3 regions of the Aeribacillus sp. SP014 genome follow, and region 1 is predicted to be linked to each of the others. Evidence: riboswitches for the same ligand, from Rfam matches in the RefSeq annotation. Region 1 holds a riboswitch; each other region holds the start of a gene.
The links. Region 1 has a riboswitch for S-adenosylmethionine ahead of metK (methionine adenosyltransferase). Riboswitches for the same ligand answer to the same signal wherever they lie in the genome.
Positions count from the first base shown of each region.

Region 2: linked by a shared signal. The riboswitch ahead of ACVIJU_RS15635 (methionine biosynthesis PLP-dependent protein) and the one ahead of metK (methionine adenosyltransferase) in region 1 are both predicted to bind S-adenosylmethionine.
Region 3: linked by a shared signal. The riboswitch ahead of ACVIJU_RS15985 (bifunctional homocysteine S-methyltransferase/methylenetetrahydrofolate reductase) and the one ahead of metK (methionine adenosyltransferase) in region 1 are both predicted to bind S-adenosylmethionine.

Region 1 covers NZ_JBSRXI010000001.1:3,360,527-3,366,241, forward strand. The annotation lists gene ACVIJU_RS16425 (alpha/beta hydrolase) at 1-164, opposite strand, end outside; gene ACVIJU_RS16430 (gamma carbonic anhydrase) at 233-760, shown strand; gene ACVIJU_RS16435 (phosphatase PAP2 family protein) at 932-1,462, shown strand; gene metK (methionine adenosyltransferase) at 1,512-2,717, opposite strand; SAM riboswitch class I at 2,923-3,114, opposite strand; gene pckA (phosphoenolpyruvate carboxykinase (ATP)) at 3,383-4,972, shown strand; partial or broken gene ACVIJU_RS16450 (IS3 family transposase) at 5,047-5,715, opposite strand, start outside.
Region 2 covers NZ_JBSRXI010000001.1:3,192,763-3,198,477, forward strand. The annotation lists gene metC (cystathionine beta-lyase) at 1-253, opposite strand, end outside; gene ACVIJU_RS15635 (methionine biosynthesis PLP-dependent protein) at 246-1,361, opposite strand; SAM riboswitch class I at 1,478-1,615, opposite strand; gene ACVIJU_RS15640 (aliphatic sulfonate ABC transporter substrate-binding protein) at 2,952-3,962, opposite strand; gene ACVIJU_RS15645 (ABC transporter permease) at 3,980-4,738, opposite strand; gene ACVIJU_RS15650 (ABC transporter ATP-binding protein) at 4,722-5,507, opposite strand; gene ACVIJU_RS15655 (alpha/beta hydrolase) at 5,686-5,715, shown strand, end outside.
Region 3 covers NZ_JBSRXI010000001.1:3,256,612-3,262,326, reverse strand. The annotation lists gene metH (methionine synthase) at 1-482, opposite strand, end outside; gene ACVIJU_RS15985 (bifunctional homocysteine S-methyltransferase/methylenetetrahydrofolate reductase) at 475-2,334, opposite strand; SAM riboswitch class I at 2,443-2,564, opposite strand; gene ACVIJU_RS15980 (YajQ family cyclic di-GMP-binding protein) at 2,666-3,157, opposite strand; gene ACVIJU_RS15975 (HPr family phosphocarrier protein) at 3,302-3,580, opposite strand; gene ACVIJU_RS15970 (DUF3941 domain-containing protein) at 3,923-4,054, opposite strand; gene ACVIJU_RS15965 (DegV family protein) at 4,086-4,964, opposite strand; gene ACVIJU_RS15960 (hypothetical protein) at 5,281-5,421, opposite strand; gene ACVIJU_RS15955 (Cof-type HAD-IIB family hydrolase) at 5,553-5,715, opposite strand, start outside.

The DNA of each region.
Region 1 (5,715 bases):
CGTCTGGAGGATGAATTTCCTTGTCCTGGCAAATCCCCCATGACAACATGGTACCCGTTTGTTTGCCACTTTTTTATCAGCCATTTGTAACGTCCATGATGTTCTCCAGCTCCATGAATGATGACAATCGCAGCTTTAGGACTAGAACTTACCCATTTCCACATAAGTTAACTCCTTTCCGAACATGACGGAAAATTTGTTATAATATGAAAAAAAGAAAAGGATGGTTCCCATGGTTATTTATCCATATAAAGACAAAAAACCTATAATTAGCGATTCGGCTTATATAGCTGATTTTGTCACAATCACCGGCGATGTTCAAATAGGAGATGAATCAAGCATTTGGTTTCAGACGGTTATTCGCGGTGACGTTGCCCCAACTATTATTGGAAATCGGGTCAATATTCAAGACCAATGCTGTCTGCACCAGAGCCCAAATAAACCGTTAATTATTGAAGATGATGTAACCGTCGGCCATCAAGTTCTGCTCCATAGTGCGATTGTGCGGAAAGGAGCTCTAATTGGAATGGGTTCGATTATTCTGGATGGAGCAGAAATCGGAAAAGGCGCTTTTATCGGTGCAGGCAGTCTTGTCCCGCCAGGCAAAAAGATACCTGAGAAAACTTTAGCATTCGGAAGACCCGCCAAAGTGATTAGAGAATTAACAGAAGAAGATCTTCAAGATATGGAACGCATCCGTCGCGAGTATATCGAAAAAGCTCAATATTATAAAAATATTGCTCGTATGAACAACATATAAATTGCTTATAAAAACATTTTAAAACTTTCTCTTTCAAATGTCATTCTTTACCGGGCAGCTTCATGTATTTTTAAAATTTTGTAAAATTTTTATTAGATTTGTTGAAGTTTACATAAATATGAGAGAAAATTTTTTTAAGAATTTTTGCTTTTTGAAAAGAGGAACTTTAACATGGGCAGACTGCTGAATCAGCTTTACCAATTTGAGTGCAAGTTGTTCAAACTGATTAATTCGCATTTTGAACGAAAAGGACTGAATGTTTATTTTCGGTATATTACTCATTTAGGAGGGGCTGTTTTTTCAATTGCAACATGTTTAATGCTGATGTTATTTTTTAATGAACCTGTAAAAACTGTTGCCTTGGCAAGTTCAGCTGCACTTTTTTTCAGTCATATTCCGGTTTTCATTGTGAAAAGAATTTATCCACGCAGACGGCCTTATCTTACATTATTTGAAACAAAAGTGTTAGAAAATCCGTTAACTGACCATTCATTTCCTTCTGGACATACGACAGCTGTATTTTCAGTGGCAACACCATTTTTGCTCTTTTTTCCAGCCTTAACATGGATTTTGCTTCCTCTCGCATTCAGTGTGGCACTATCAAGAATTTTTCTTGGCCTACACTACCCTTCAGATGTGCTGGCGGGAATAGTTCTAGGAGCTTCAGCAGGCACCATCTGTTTTGTCGCATTCGGACCATAAAAGCAAAAAGGTGTCTAATGCATGCATCGCATTGGACACCTTTTTTATTTTACAAATATTGATGAGCCTGTTCGCGCAAAGCTTCCGCTTTATCTGTGCGTTCCCATGGCAAATCTAGATCGTTGCGTCCGAAATGACCGTAAGCAGCTGTCTGTTTGTAAATCGGGCGGCGCAAGTCAAGCATTTTTATAATGCCAGCTGGGCGCAAATCAAAGTTATTGCGAATTAATTCAACTAAAACATCTTCGCTTACTTTGCCAGTACCGAACGTATCAACAGAAATAGAGACAGGTTTCGCCACACCAATTGCATAGGCCAGCTGAACCTCGCATTTGTCTGCAAGTCCGGCTGCGACAATATTTTTCGCTACATAACGAGCCGCATAAGCTGCAGATCGGTCTACCTTCGTCGGATCTTTTCCTGAGAAAGCTCCTCCGCCATGGCGCGCATAGCCTCCGTAAGTATCGACAATGATTTTTCGTCCCGTTAATCCTGCATCTCCTTGTGGTCCGCCAATAACGAAACGTCCGGTAGGGTTGATGAAATATTTTGTTTCTTCATCGATCAGTTCTTTTGGCACAACCGGATCAATTACTTTTTCTTTAATATCCTGCTTAATTTGTTCTAAAGTTGCCTCCGGATGGTGTTGAGTCGATATGACAATTGTGTCAATTCTAACCGGCTGTTCATTTTCATCATATTCTACCGTAACTTGCGTCTTTCCGTCCGGACGCAAATAAGGAATTTCTTCGCTTTTTCTAACTTCTGTAAGCCGGCGTGAAAGCTTATGGGCAATGGAAATCGGGAGAGGCATTAATTCCTTCGTTTCATTGCATGCAAAACCGAACATTAACCCTTGATCTCCAGCGCCAATCGCTTCAATTTCTTCATCAGTCATTTGTCCTTCTCGCGCTTCTAAAGCTTTATCCACCCCTGCAGCAATATCGGGTGATTGCTCATCAATTGATGTTAAAACAGCACAAGTTTCAGCATCAAAACCGTATTTAGCTCTCGTATAGCCGATCTCTTTGACCGTTTCTCGCACAATTTTTGGTATATCCACATACGTGCTTGTCGTAATTTCTCCACTGACTAATACAAGTCCGGTGGTGACAGATGTTTCGCAAGCTACACGTGCGTTCGGATCTTTTTCTAAAATGGCATCTAAAATCGCATCTGAAATTTGGTCGCAAATTTTGTCCGGATGCCCTTCCGTTACGGATTCAGATGTAAACAGACGGCGCTTTTTTGTCATTTACTGCTTCCTCCTCAAACTTAAAATGATGTTTATGGAGTGCTACACTCCTTGACATTGACACGGAACTCATTCCCTCACCACTGTTGTAAACATATCAAAATTGCGTACGATAAGAAAAACTTGGCTAAACGAGATTTCTCTTATACATAGAAAAAACCTTCCCTGCCAGAGGAAAGGTTGTTATAAACATCATTGCCTTTCACTCTTATCGTTCAAGGATATAACCTTGCATCAGGTTAGCACCATTGCTCGTCTATGAATATGGAATTCTTTCGCATCATGTTGTATGTCCATAGAATACCGGGATTTTGAAAGCCATATTCTACTGTCTTCTTTCAACGAGCCGGTTGCTGGGCTTCATAGGGCCTGTCCCTCCGCCAACTCGGGATAAGAGTATCCGTTCAAATGTATATCATACAGGAGCAAAAAAGTACTTGTCAACAATAAATAAAGCTTCTCTGTAATTTTCCAAATCATCTGATATCCATTATTTCAGTATCAGCTGATCAATCATGATTCGTATGATGCCCAAAAATGAAGGCAAAATATATAGTAAAAACATTATTTTCAGAAATCGATAAATAGGATGGATTATTTTCGTGAATGTGTTATACTATTTCTATAAAACCATTTCAAATATGCAAAAAAAGGATGGTATGTATATGAATATTGTAGATGTATCAAATGAATTAGCTTCGTTGATCAGCGGACCAAATGCATATCATAATTTACCAGTCGCACGGCTTGTAGAAAAAGTTTTAGCTAGGAAAGAAGGCTTTTTAACAAATACAGGTGCAGTTTCGGTTACAACAGGCAAATATACCGGCCGGTCACCAGAAGATAAATTCATCGTTGAAGAAGATTCTGTCAAGCATTTAATTGATTGGGGACCCGTCAACAAGCCAATTTCATCAGAAGTTTTTGAAAAACTGTACTTAAAAGTCATACAATATTTAAAAAATAGAGATGAAATTTATGTTTTTAACGGATTTGCCGGAGCTGACAAAAAATATCGTCTTCCAATTCAAGTGGTCAATGAATTGGCGTGGCAAAATTTATTTGCTCGCCAACTGTTTATCCGTCCGAAAAGCCAAGACGATTTAAAGGAGCATAAAAATCCGTTTACGATTGTTTCCGCTCCTTCCTTTAAAGCAGATCCAGCTGTGGATGGAACGAACTCAGAAGCATTTATCATTATTTCTTTTGAAAAGAGAATAATCCTGATCGGCGGAACTGAATATGCAGGCGAGATGAAAAAGTCTATCTTTTCCGTCATGAACTTCCTGCTTCCAGAAAGAGATATATTTTCAATGCACTGCTCCGCCAATGTCGGTCAAGAAGGCGATGTCGCGCTCTTTTTCGGTTTATCGGGAACAGGCAAAACAACACTTTCCGCCGATCCAAAACGCCGATTAATTGGTGATGATGAACACGGCTGGTCTTCATCTGGTATTTTTAATATTGAAGGCGGCTGTTATGCAAAATGCATCGGTTTGTCTGAAGAAAAAGAACCTCAAATTTATAACGCGATTCGATTCGGTTCCGTTTTGGAAAACGTTGTGGTTGATGAATCGACACGAATTCCTGATTATGACAACTCCTTATTAACAGAAAACACCCGTGCGGCTTATCCAATTGAAGCGATTGACAATATTGCTAAACCGAGCATTGCGGGTCACCCTAACACAATTATTTTTTTAACAGCTGATGCGTTCGGTGTTCTGCCGCCAATAAGCAAATTAACGAAAGAACAGGCTATGTATCATTTCTTAAGCGGTTATACGAGCAAGCTTGCTGGAACGGAAAGGGGTATTACTTCCCCTAAAACAACGTTCTCCACATGCTTTGGCGCACCATTTCTTCCGCTTCCAGCTACAAGATACTCTGAAATGCTCGGAAGAAAAATCGAAGAACATGATGTGAAAGTATTTTTAGTCAATACAGGGTGGACCGGCGGAGAATACGGAGTAGGAAAACGAATTAAACTTGCTTATACAAGAGCCATGGTTCAGGCAGCATTGGAAGGCGAACTCGATGAGGTGGAAACTGTAAAAGACCCTATTTTCGGGCTGGCGATTCCTGCTCATGTTCCAGGAGTGCCTGATGAAGTTTTACAGCCTATTAAAACATGGAGTGATAAAAACGCTTATGAACAAAAAGCGTATGAATTAGCAAAAGCATTCAAAGAGAACTTCAAAAAATTCTCGAACGTTCCGAAGGAAATTGAAGAACTTGGCGGTCCAATCATATAAAAAAATTACTTACTTTCGGCTACAGCTTTGAACTGTCCCCTGTCAAGTAGACTGTAGAAATAATAAAAATATACCTAAGCGGCTTTAGCTCTATATTCCATGGGGCTAAAGCCGCTTAATCTTTTTTGATACCTTTCATAATGATAAAAGCGGTTGTACTCATCCATCACAAGAGCTAATTCTTTAAATGTCTGATACTTATGTAAATAATACTTCTCGCATTTAAAGCGTTCCCCAAAAAGATACCATTGGCCCATTATCAATGCATCTGCCTACTCTTGACATACTTTGTGTCATCCCTGCTTGTTCTATCCTACGTTTAAAACCATGAGAGGTATATTGGAACCCACGGTCACTATGAATAAGTGGATGCTCTCCTTTTAAAAGTACGGTGGCTTGATCCAACGTTTTGAATACAAGATGATGATGATTGGAATGTCCTAAAACATCGCTCACAATTGATCCATCATATAGATCAAGAATAGCACTTAAATAGGCTCTCTTTGATGAACCTATTTTAATTCTGTGACATCAGCTACCCATTTTTCACTTGGCTTTTCCGCTGTAAATTCACGATTCAATATATTTTCTGCAACATGTTGAGGGAAAACGTTTTAACCACTTATAGTAAGCAGCTCGTGAAATACCGGCGATTTCACATATAAGATTATGCTTAGTTTTCTTTCTCATGAAGTTCCCGGATTGCGATATACTTGTCTTCAAAACGGATTTGGTTTACTTTC
Region 2 (5,715 bases), 170 kb from region 1:
CTGTTGATATAGCGGCCATCCCAGAAGCAAACGCAAAGCCTCTCACTCCGCCTTCCAGTTCGGCAATCGCCTCTTCCAACGCTTTTCGTGTTGGATTTCCTGAACGGCTGTAGTCAAATTCAGGAGATTCATCCAATGTTTGCTGATGAAACGTTGACGCTTGCTGAATCGCCACGCTGACAGCACCAGTTGTCGGGTCAACCTTATGTTTATTATGAATCAATTTTGTTTGAAAGCTCCATTGGTCATGCATTTAGTAAATCCCCTTTCGCAGCTGCTTGCAATGCCTGCTTGAGATCTTCCTTCAAATCCTCCACGCTTTCAATCCCTACAGAAAAACGGAGAAGCCGGTTACATACACCGTTTTGAATTCGGATTTCTTCCGGAATGTCCGCATGTGTTTGGGTAGCTGGATACGTTATAAAGCTTTCTACCCCTCCAAGGCTTTCCGCAAAACAGATTAATTTCAGATTCTGCAAAAACGGGTTGACCCATTCTTCTTTTTTCACACGGAAGGAAAGCATTCCGCCTCTGCCAGGATATAATACATCATCAATTTCAGGAAGCTCTTTTAAATATGCCGCCAGCTCCCTTGCATTTTCCTGATGTTTGGCCATTCTCAATGATAAAGTTTTCATTCCTCTAAGCAGCAGCCACGAATCAAAAGGAGATAATACCGCACCAATTGCATTTTGATGCATGGCTAATTTTTCGCAAATTTCTTTCCCTTTTGCACAGACCAGGCCGGCAAGGACATCGTTGTGACCGCCTAAATATTTCGTTGCGCTGTGAATCACGATATGCGCTCCTTCTTCAATCGGACGCTGCAAAACAGGTGTGTAGAACGTATTGTCAACGATCAGCAGCAAATTGTGCTTCCGGGCCAATTCCGCCAACGAGGAAATCGATGTTTCCTGCATAAGCGGATTAGTGGGCGTTTCTAGAAAAATCGCTTTAGTATTTTCGTTTATTAATGATTCCGTATATTCGCGAGACGTAAAATCGTCATAGTGGAAGGAAAGACCGTATTTGCGCCACTCTTCTTCAAACAAGCGGTATGTCCCGCCATATAAATCTTTTGAAACGATCAGTTCATCTCCACTTTTAAATAAAGCCATAATCGTCTGAATCGCTGCCATTCCGGAAGAAAATGCAAATCCTTGATCGGCTCCCTCCAATTTGGCTATGGCGTCCTCGACAAGCTCTCTCGTTGGATTTTTTGTCCGAGTGTAATCATAACCTGTTGATTCACCTATTCCTTTATGCCGGTAGGCTGTGGACAAATAAATGGGGGCGCTTACTGTTCCTGTAAGAGCTTCACTTCGATTTCCTAATTGGGCCAAAACTGTTTCAATATTCATCTTTGACTTTCCTCCTTTTTTAGTTAGTAAAAATGTGCTGCTTTCATTGCCTGTAGAGGAGGCTTTAAAAATAAAACGCCCTCTTCATAAGAAGAAGGCGTTTATTGTTTGGCTCCTTCTTATCTTCCAAGCATATCTTACGGCAAAATGCTTGCTGGATTTAGCACCTTGGTACAAAGGTTATCATGCCGCCGTCCTTGTACCGGTTGCTGAGACTTCTTCGGGCCAGTTCCCTCCGCCTCTCTCGATAAGAATTCCGATATGAACTTTTGATAGGTATAACTTTACCTCAGTTTTAAAAAAAATTCAAGACGTTTCCTGCCAACAATTCCGATAACTTTGATTTATTTTCAGTAAAACTAAAGAAGAATAAGAACTTTCTTTAAATAATCCGTCGATTCTTGAAATGTTTTTTTGCGAAAGCCAAAAGGGAAATTTTTTTGTATGGATCACCTTTGATCCTCCATCATTTCAATGAAGTGGTTTTATTTTCCCCTGAGGCTTCCCAAATTTTAATAGATTTTAAAATATAAATATTCAATTCGGAAGCTGTCGTATTTGGAGAAAAATTGTGAACGAGGTGATCTTCTTTAGAGGAATTGGAAAATTTTAAGAGTATTTAATAAACAGTGAATGAAACGATTGAATTGGCAAACTAATCATTTGATAAATTTTTCGCCAACTTCTGTCAAACGAACCCGTACTCCATAAAGCAGCTGAACAGAAAACGAAGATGCGATATTTGTTTTGCAGGTGAAGCTGGGAAGCAAAAAAGATGAACATAAACGTGCCGTTGGAAAATTTGCTGAACATTCTTTACTGATGCGCCTTCTCTTTTTTATCAATATTATGGAAAGGAAAGACTGTTTATGATGCTGTATATAATCGACAGCATACGAACCAATAATTTTCATGACGAGCAAATGATGGGGCAAATCAAAATTATGTGAGAAAACGCTTTCTAAAAACTGGAACATCATCAAAACAATGTGTACGGAATTTATTATGATTATGAAAGCGACTACAGAGGAGATTATTTATTAAGCATTGCAATTGAAGAAAATAATGGGGAAGCTTTTAATTGAAATCCCGAGGAACATGAAAATAAAGTTTTTCAAGTAGATAAAACGGACGAACAAGGCATTTTTAAAACTTGGAGTAAGATTTGGAAGCAAGAAGAAACTGGTTTAAGTAGAGCGTGCTTACACATATGATTTTGAAAAATACGGCCCAAATGGAGAAATTGAAATTCATATAGGCGCTGTCTAATAAGTCGATTTTCCGGCTTATAGACGCCCCTTTAATGTTTTAGAAATGTTGATATATCAATGTTTATAATCTTTCGTTTTCAATGGATTTTGACTTTCTGGACAGCTCCAAACAATGTGAAAAAACGGGAGCTTATTCGAGCGATTTGAATAAAAAGCTCTCACAACAACAGAATCCCAATATACAGGCATAGTCATAAACAACTTTTGGGATAAGCCCTGTTTTAACAACTGCTTCATCTTGAATTTACATCAACAAAATAACCCCCCTATCCAGAAGCCGCATAATATCAAAAAGCTTCTGTATAGGGGGGTTTATTACTTAATTCAAAAAGCTTGTATCTACAAGACCTTTAAGATCCGGTTTTTCTTTTAAAAATTTCAAGTCATAAGAAGAGTTAGAAAAGTCTTGAAGAACTTTTTCATCCACTTCGGTTGTATAGCGGACACGTTCCCAAGCGCTGTCGATAATTTCTGGGTCAAGCTCTTGATTTGTTATTTCTTTAATCGATTGAATGGCAATATCGCGTGCTTCCTCTTTGTTTTTATTGATGAAGTCGACTGCTTTTTTGTGGGCTTTGACAATATTTTGAACTAAATCTTTATTTTCTTTAATAAATTTGTTGCTCGTCACTAAAACAGTGTTCGGAAGCGTTGTGCCATAGGCGATATCTTTCGTATCGACAATCACTTTCGCCCCGTCTTTTATTAATAATGAAGCCCAAGGCTCAGGCACAGCGGCTAAATCCACTTTTCCCGATTCAAAGAAAGCTTGATATTGTGCCGGGTTTCCAGTTGTATGCTTTAATGTGCCGCCGATTCTTGATGAAGCAATGTCGTAATCTTGCAAGTACGTTTCAAATTGGACATCGTGAGTGCAGCCGACACCAGGAGTAATGAATGTTTTATTATGAATATCATCTAAGCTTTCGATTCCGCTTTTTTTGCTTGCTACGACGACAGTACCCCCAGATGACGCACCGGCAATAATTTTCACGTCTGCACCATTAGAATAGTTATTCATGACAGGAGCTGGACCGACAAGCCCGGCGTCAATTTCGCCGGTTTTCAACGCTGTCATAAAAGCACCGCCATCCGGAAAAGTTTTATATTCAATCTCTACCTGATCCCCTAGCGCTTCTTCATAGTAGCCCTTTTCCTTCGCAATCATCGCCGGAACATGGTCAATATTTGGGAAATAGCCGATGACTACTTTATTTTTTCCGCTTTTCTCTTTTCCTGATGCCTCATTCCCTCCGCCGGCTCCGCAGGCAGATAAAATCCCAATTAACAACAAGGTGATAAATGATAGCAGCAAACCTTTTCTCTTCATAATCTCAACTTCCTCCTTTATTGTTCAAGCAATCCCCATTTTTTCATCACTTTCTTTTCAATTCTGCTGAAAAAAACTAAATCTACTAAAATTCCAATTAAGGCAATGATAAATATAATGCCCATCACTAACGCCATATCGCCAAAATCTGATGCGAATTTTAACGTATAGCCTAAACCCGGGCCGGTGCTTAACAGCTCGCTACCCATCAGGCCTCTCCACCCAAACGCCCAAGCAAGCCTTGCACCAGTTACTGCATGCGGGATGGCTGCTGGAAAAATCACGTGTGTAAACAGAGAAAATCCGCTGTAATCCATTGTCCTTGCCGCATTTGTATATATTGGAGGAACGCTTTTAATCCCTGTCCGCATATTCAATGTCATCACAAGCGTTCCACCGAGCACGACAATAAAAATGATCGCTTTTTCATTTAAACCGAACCAGATGATGGCTAGAGGCAGCCAAACGATGCTCGGCACGCTTTGCAACGGCAAAATTAAAGAGCCAATGGTATCATCAATTACTTTCGATTTTGCAAAAACGACGCCTAACACTGTTCCAAGAATAAGAGCAATCACAAGCCCGATTGCCAGCCGCTGAAAACTTGCCAGCAAATCATAGACAAGAGTTAGATCAGCAAAACCGTTCCACAATGCCTGAAAAATATCGCTCGGAGCCGGAAAGACGACAGCCTTAATATTTAACAGCTTGACGATTGCTTCCCATATACCCAGTGCGGCTGCATAAAAAATGATTCGTTTAACGACCTGCTGCATAACTTTCTTCCTCTTTCACTACTTTATCAATTTCTGACTTCAACAGCTTTTGAATGCGCTCTTCATATTCAGCAAGCTGCTTTCTAAATTCATCACGTGGTCTCGGAAAAGACACTTCTATTTCATCAATAATTCTCCCAGGCCTTGTACCCATGACGATAATACGGTCCGATAATTTTAATGCCTCTTGGATGCTGTGCGTAACAAAAAGAATTGTTTTTTTCGTATCGATCCAAATTTTTTCCAACACTTCGTGCAGCCGTGATCTCGTCTGCTCATCCAACGCTCCGAACGGCTCATCCATTAAGAGCACCTCAGGATCCATCGCCAAAGCTCTTGCGATCGATACGCGCTGCTGCATGCCGCCGGAAAGCTCGTGCGGAGAATGCTTGGCATATTGGCTTAATTGAACCATGGCCAAATATTCGTGCGCCTTTTTTTTCGCTTCTTCCTTCGGCATTTTTTTCTTCAGCGGAAACATGACATTTTCCTCAACTGTCAGCCATGGAAAAAGGGCTGCCTGTTGAAACACTACTCCCCGGTCGCTTCCAGGTCCCTTTATTTCCTTCCCGTTTACCAGCACTTTTCCCGATGTGGGGGCTGTTAACCCGGCAACGATCGATAATAACGTCGACTTTCCGCAGCCGGAAGGACCAAGAATAGAAACAAACTCTCCTTTCTGCACAGTCAAATCAATTTGGTCAAGAACCGTTTGGGAGACTCCATGATGTTGAAATGTTTTTGAAATTTGCGCAATTTTGACAGACAAATTGATTCCCCCAGTATATGATCATTCTTACCTATCTTATCGGATTAGTCGTTATCATTATAATATAAGCATTTTTTATTTTGTCAACCTTTTTATTTGTTGGAGACTTTTCAAAAGAGTGATAAAATAATGAGAAGTCCAGCCTAACTGGTAATTAGTCAATTTTGGAGGAATTGGTATGGCCCAAAAAGTCGCACCTATAAAAGAA
Region 3 (5,715 bases), 100 kb from region 1:
GTCTCAAGGAGAAGTACATCAACGCCCCCCTCTAACAGTCCTTCCGCTTGAACTTGATAAGCTTCTGCCAATTGTTGGAATGTGACGCCGCCTGTAACGGAGAGCGTTTTAGTCGTTGGCCCCATTGATCCTGCCACAAAACGAGGCCAATCCGGTGTTGAATATTTTTCTGCAGCGCGCTTTGCAATCTCCGCTGCTTTTTTATTTATTTCAAAAGCAAGGTGCCCCAAGTTATATTCCTCGAGGACGATGCTTGTACCGCCAAACGTATTTGTCTCGATAATATCAGCGCCTGCTTCAAGGTACGCTTCATGAATACGGACAATCGTTTCAGGGGAAGTGATGTTTAAATATTCGTTGCATCCTTCATATTCTTCACCGCCAAAATCTTTCGCAGATAATTCTGCAGCTTGAATCATTGTTCCCATGGCTCCGTCTAGTATTAAAATTTTTTTCTCCAGCTGTTCCTTTATGTTATACATGGGAAATCTTCCTTTCTCGTTTTGCCTTTTCTTTTTCATGAATGTATTCCGTCAGCTCGACTGTCATCTCATAATGCAAAAACGGAGTGATTAAGTAAATGCCGTTAAACAGGTCAAATGCTGCGTCAATAAGCGATTTTGCAATGGCAAGTCCTTCTCGTTTCCCCTTTTCTTTATCATTGCCTGCTTTTTGCATCTGTTCGCGAATCGAATCGGACAATTTAATGCCTGGCACTTCGTTATGAATAAATTCAGCATTGCGGCTGCTTATTAACGGCATAATCCCGAGATATATCGGAACATTCAGATGTTTTGTTGCTTCATATACTTCTTCGATCAGCTTCTCCGAGTAGAGCGGCTGCGTAATAAAATAATCGGCTCCGCAGCTGATTTTTTTCTCAAGTCTCTGAACTGCGCGATCAAGATGTCTTACGTTCGGATTGAAGGCGGCGGCTACAGTAAAGTTTGTTTTTTGACCAAGTGATTTTCCGGAGTATGACAAACCTTCATTAAATTGCTTAATTAAGCTGATTAAATCAAACGATGATAAATCATAGACAGAGGTTGCACCCGGAAAATCACCGATTTTGGACGGGTCGCCGGTGACCGCTAAAATATCGTGCAGGCCAAGCGTATGCAGCCCCATTAAATGGGATTGAATGCCGATTAAATTTCTGTCACGACATGTTAAATGAACGAGCGGGCGAAGCTGGAAACGGCTTTTCACAATATTTGCGCAAGCAACATTGCTGATTCTTGGTGTAGCAAGGGAATTATCCGCAAGCGTAATTGCATCAATCCCCGCTTTTTTCAACGCTTTTGCTCCTGTTAAAAATTTTTCCAAGCCGAGCGTTTTCGGCGGGTCCAATTCTACAATCACTGAGCGTCTGTTTTTTGCAATATCTGGGAGAGGAGTTTCTTGACTTTCTTTCATAGGTAAAACATGAATTGGAACATTTCGTTCTTTTACTTCTTTCTCTGTGACAGGAGGGAGGTTTGATACAGCTTCAGCCATTGCCCGAATATGTTTCGGCGCGGTTCCGCAGCATCCGCCGAGAAGCCGGACACCTTGTTTTCGGAATTGAAGAGCCGCTTCATAAAAATAGTGTTCATCTGATTCATAAACTAATCTTCCGTTTTCATACCTTGGCAGGCTGCCGTTTGGAAAAGCGGATAAAAAGGCATGTTCAAACAGCGGCACTTCTTCCAGAGATTGCAGCATATGATAAGGGCCTAAACGGCAATTGAGGCCGACAATATCTGCACCAAGTTCTTCAAGCATTTTCAAACCGTCTGCCAATCTTGTTCCATTTTGAAAGACGCCTTGTTCGTGCAAAGAAACATTTGTGATAATGGGCAAATCCGTTTCTTTTCTAGCTATTTGCAAAACGGTTTTCAGTTCTTCCAAGTCGTAATAGGTTTCTAAAATAATGCCATCTACGTTTTCGGATAAAAGGACATGAAGCTGCTCACGAAAATTTTCGGCAATGTCAGATAGCGTGAAGGCGCTTTTTTGAAACGAACGGATGCCGCCGATTGTTCCGATGACATACCCTTTGTTTTCCGCTTTTTGTAACGCCCTCTTTGCAAGTTCAACCCCTTTTTGGTTGATGATCTTTATATCATCTTCCAGCCCATATCTGGCAAGCTTTATGCGATTGGCGCCGTATGTATTTGTTTGAATAACAGTTGCGCCTGCGTCTAAATAGGCTGAATGAATCCGTTCTATTTCTTCCGGTTTTGAAACGTTTAGCTCATCAAAGCATCTGTCTATTCCGAATGAGTATAGTAGAGTCCCCATTGCTCCGTCGGCAATTAATATATGATTCTGTAAATCTTGTAAAAGCCCCATAAAAAGTCCTCCAATCAAATGAAATAGGCGCCTGCAAGGAGGCGAACACCTATATAAAAAAGAAAAGCCTTCTAAGAAGAAGACTTTTTCTTGAACATTTTCCCCTTCTTCTTATCTTCCGAGCGCAAATTTACGCATCGCTGGATTTAGCACCTTGGTACCCAAAGTTTTTGGGTAATCCGGTTGCTGAAGGTTCATCGGGCCAGTCCCTCCGCTTCTCTTGATAAGAACGCTTTACCGTATGAAATTTTAAAACAACGGATTAATCCTAATTTAACGAATTTTATCAAAATAATCAATATAAAATTTCAATTTTGTGAACAGGGCAAAGCTAGCGAAAATTAATAAATTGTACGTCGATCGGCAAGTCGGCGCTTTTCACAGCTGCAATCACTTTTTGCAAATCGTCCTTGCTTTTGCCGCTTACCCGGACTTGGTCGTCTTGAATTTGGCTTTTTACTTTTAGCCCGGTATTTTTGATCAGCGCATTGATCTTTTTCCCGTTTTCTTTGTCAATTCCGTTGACAAGTTTGGCTCTTTGTCTGACAGTGCCTCCTGAAGCCTTTTCGATTTTCCCGTACTGAATATTCTTGGTTGCGACACCGCGTTTAATCATTTTGCTTACTAATACATCTTTTAGTTGATTCAGCTTATATTCATCGTCAGAGATTAGCACAAGCTCATCTTTTTCTAGGGATATATCGCTTTTAGATCCTTTGAAATCATATCTGTTTACAATTTCTTTTTTCGCCATTTGAATGGAATTGTTCACTTCGGCAATATCCACTTTTGAGACGATGTCAAATGAATTCTCCTTAGCCAACTTTTTACCTCCAATAACGTTATTTACATTCATTATAGTGAATGTCGTTCAGTTGAACAACTCTTTTAGGGGTTCCTCGCAAATTAAATGAAAAAACCGTTACTTAAAGCAACGGCAAGGAAATTAATATCTGCTTAAATGCAATTAAGCTAAAGATGTCGCTTTAGAACATTTAGGGGAAAGAAAGTCTTGTAAGTTTTTTACTGCTTCGAGCGAATCTTCTCCTTCAGCGCTGATGACTACATGACCTTCTAAAAAGGCGGAAAAACCGAGCATGCTTAAAACGCTTTTCGCATTTAATTGGAGCTTTTTTGTTTGGAATAAAATGTAGCTGTTAAATTTAATCGCTTCATGGACAAGGGAAATGACATATTCCGGCTCCATCTCTTTTGTAAGATACACGGAAATTTCATGTTTCTTCATTGTGCCACCTCTTGTATACTTATTTTACAATATCTTACATTAATAAAGGATAGATTCCCACATGTTTGTCATTTCCTCTTACATATAAAAAAATGACCTCCGCTTTCGAATATGGAAACGTTCTGGATTTCTCTGTTTTTTAATGAAATGAATGGTCTAATCAAATTGAAAGTTATTGCCCCGCCCATGTTTTATTAGACAAAAATGAAAACAAAAGCTAGAGAAAAGATGCATACTGTAAGATAAGAAAGCGTCTTTTTCTTTCAGAACGTCTGGATAGAAGAAGTGGAAGACTCGCCTTTAGAGATATTTCAAAAAAAGAAAAAGCCCGACAGGCGGGCATTATAAATGATCCGTTTTCTTTGAGTATTGCCGTTTTCCAAGCTCTCGATTTTTTTCCTTCAATAGATTTTTTTCGTGTCGTTTTGCATTGTTGTCTACAGCTTTTTTATCATTATCGCTTGTTTTGGACATTCAGGAAGCTCCTTTCAATACTGTTATATACTTATGATTTCCATGAAGCTTCTTGAATATGTTTATTTAGAAAAAATACAGCAAGGGTGCCGGGGCCAGAGTGTGCACCAATGACAGCACCGATCGTATGGATGATAATTTCTTTTGGATGAAACGTTTCTTCAATTAATTGTTTTAATTCGAGAGCTGCTTCTTCATCATCACCATGGCTGATGGCGATTGTCTGTTCACTCAATCCGTCTCCACGCTCTTCCATCAGCTCAAGAATTCTCCGGTAAAGCTTCTTTTTCCCGCGGATTTTTTCCAGCGGGATCAGCTTTCCTTCTTCGACATGCAAAAGCGGCTTGATATTTAGCAGTCCGCCAACAAACGCAGATGTTTTGCTGATTCTCCCGCCGCGAGCCAAATATTCCAGGCGATCAACTGTAAAAATGTGCTCCATATGACTGCAATACTCTTTTACTGCATTTGCCATTTGTTCTAAATCAAGTCCTTGTTTTGCTAATTGAATGGTGTAGCGGACAGCAAGTCCATACCCAAGTGAAGCACATTTCGAATCGATAATTTGCAGTTTCCAATTCGGATATTTTTCAAGCAATTGCTGCTGAACCATAACGGCAGTTTGATATGTACCGGACAATTCGGAAGAAAAGGCAATATACAGCGCCGGCTGATTGTCTTTCGCCAGCTTTTCAAATTGATTGGTGATTGTTTCCGGTGATGCTTGTGATGTTTTAGCAACGTTTCCAGCTCTCATATAGTCGTAAACTTCTTTTGGTTTGATTGTCAATTGATCCTCATAGTCCTTCTCGCCAAGGTGGACACGAAGAGGGATGAAAGAAACGCCTTGATCGTTTAAAAAAGAAACAGGCAGATCACAAGCACTATCAGCGATAATGTGAATATTCATTAATCACACCTACTTTTTTTCATTTACATATAGTCTATCTTGATCACAAATAGAAAACAATACAATTTGTGCAAACTGAAAATTTAAAAAAGAAGGACAAAAAAAGAAAAAATGGACGAAACAAGAGGAGCTCGTTTCGTCCATTTCATATTTATTCCTTGTTCAAAATGTGCCGTACAATCGGTATTCTGGATGGTGTTATGCCTGCTCGATTTTTTCTCGATGCAGATGCTGTACAAAGATTGGTTCTGTTCAAATTCGATCTGTTCATTATAAAAACAGCCCTTAAAAGGATTCGAAAATGAACGGAAGGGCATTATCCTTCGAAGCTTGCTTCGTTATTGACTCTTGCTTCTGATTCGGCAAACGTCATACGGTATGGAAACTTTTCATCATGTTTTTTGACAGCACCTTTTCCTTGCTCAATGAATCGTTTCGATTTATTCCGTTTGCCCAAGTTTGAATCCCCCTTTTGATCATTGACGAAATGAGTTCGTCAATTATAGGGTATCCCTTTTTAAACACTAAATCCTTGTCAATTGTTGTGAGGTGTAAAAAGATAATCGAACTTTTGGACTTTTGCAAAGATTAAAGGGACAGCAATTCCTTTAAAAATTTTGCAACTCCGTCTTCTTCATTTGTCAGCGTAATTTCATCAGCAATCTCTTTGAGCGGCTCAATTCCGTTTCCCATTGCAACGCCTAATCCCGCATATTCGATCATTTCCAAATCATTGTCTTCGTCGCCAAAA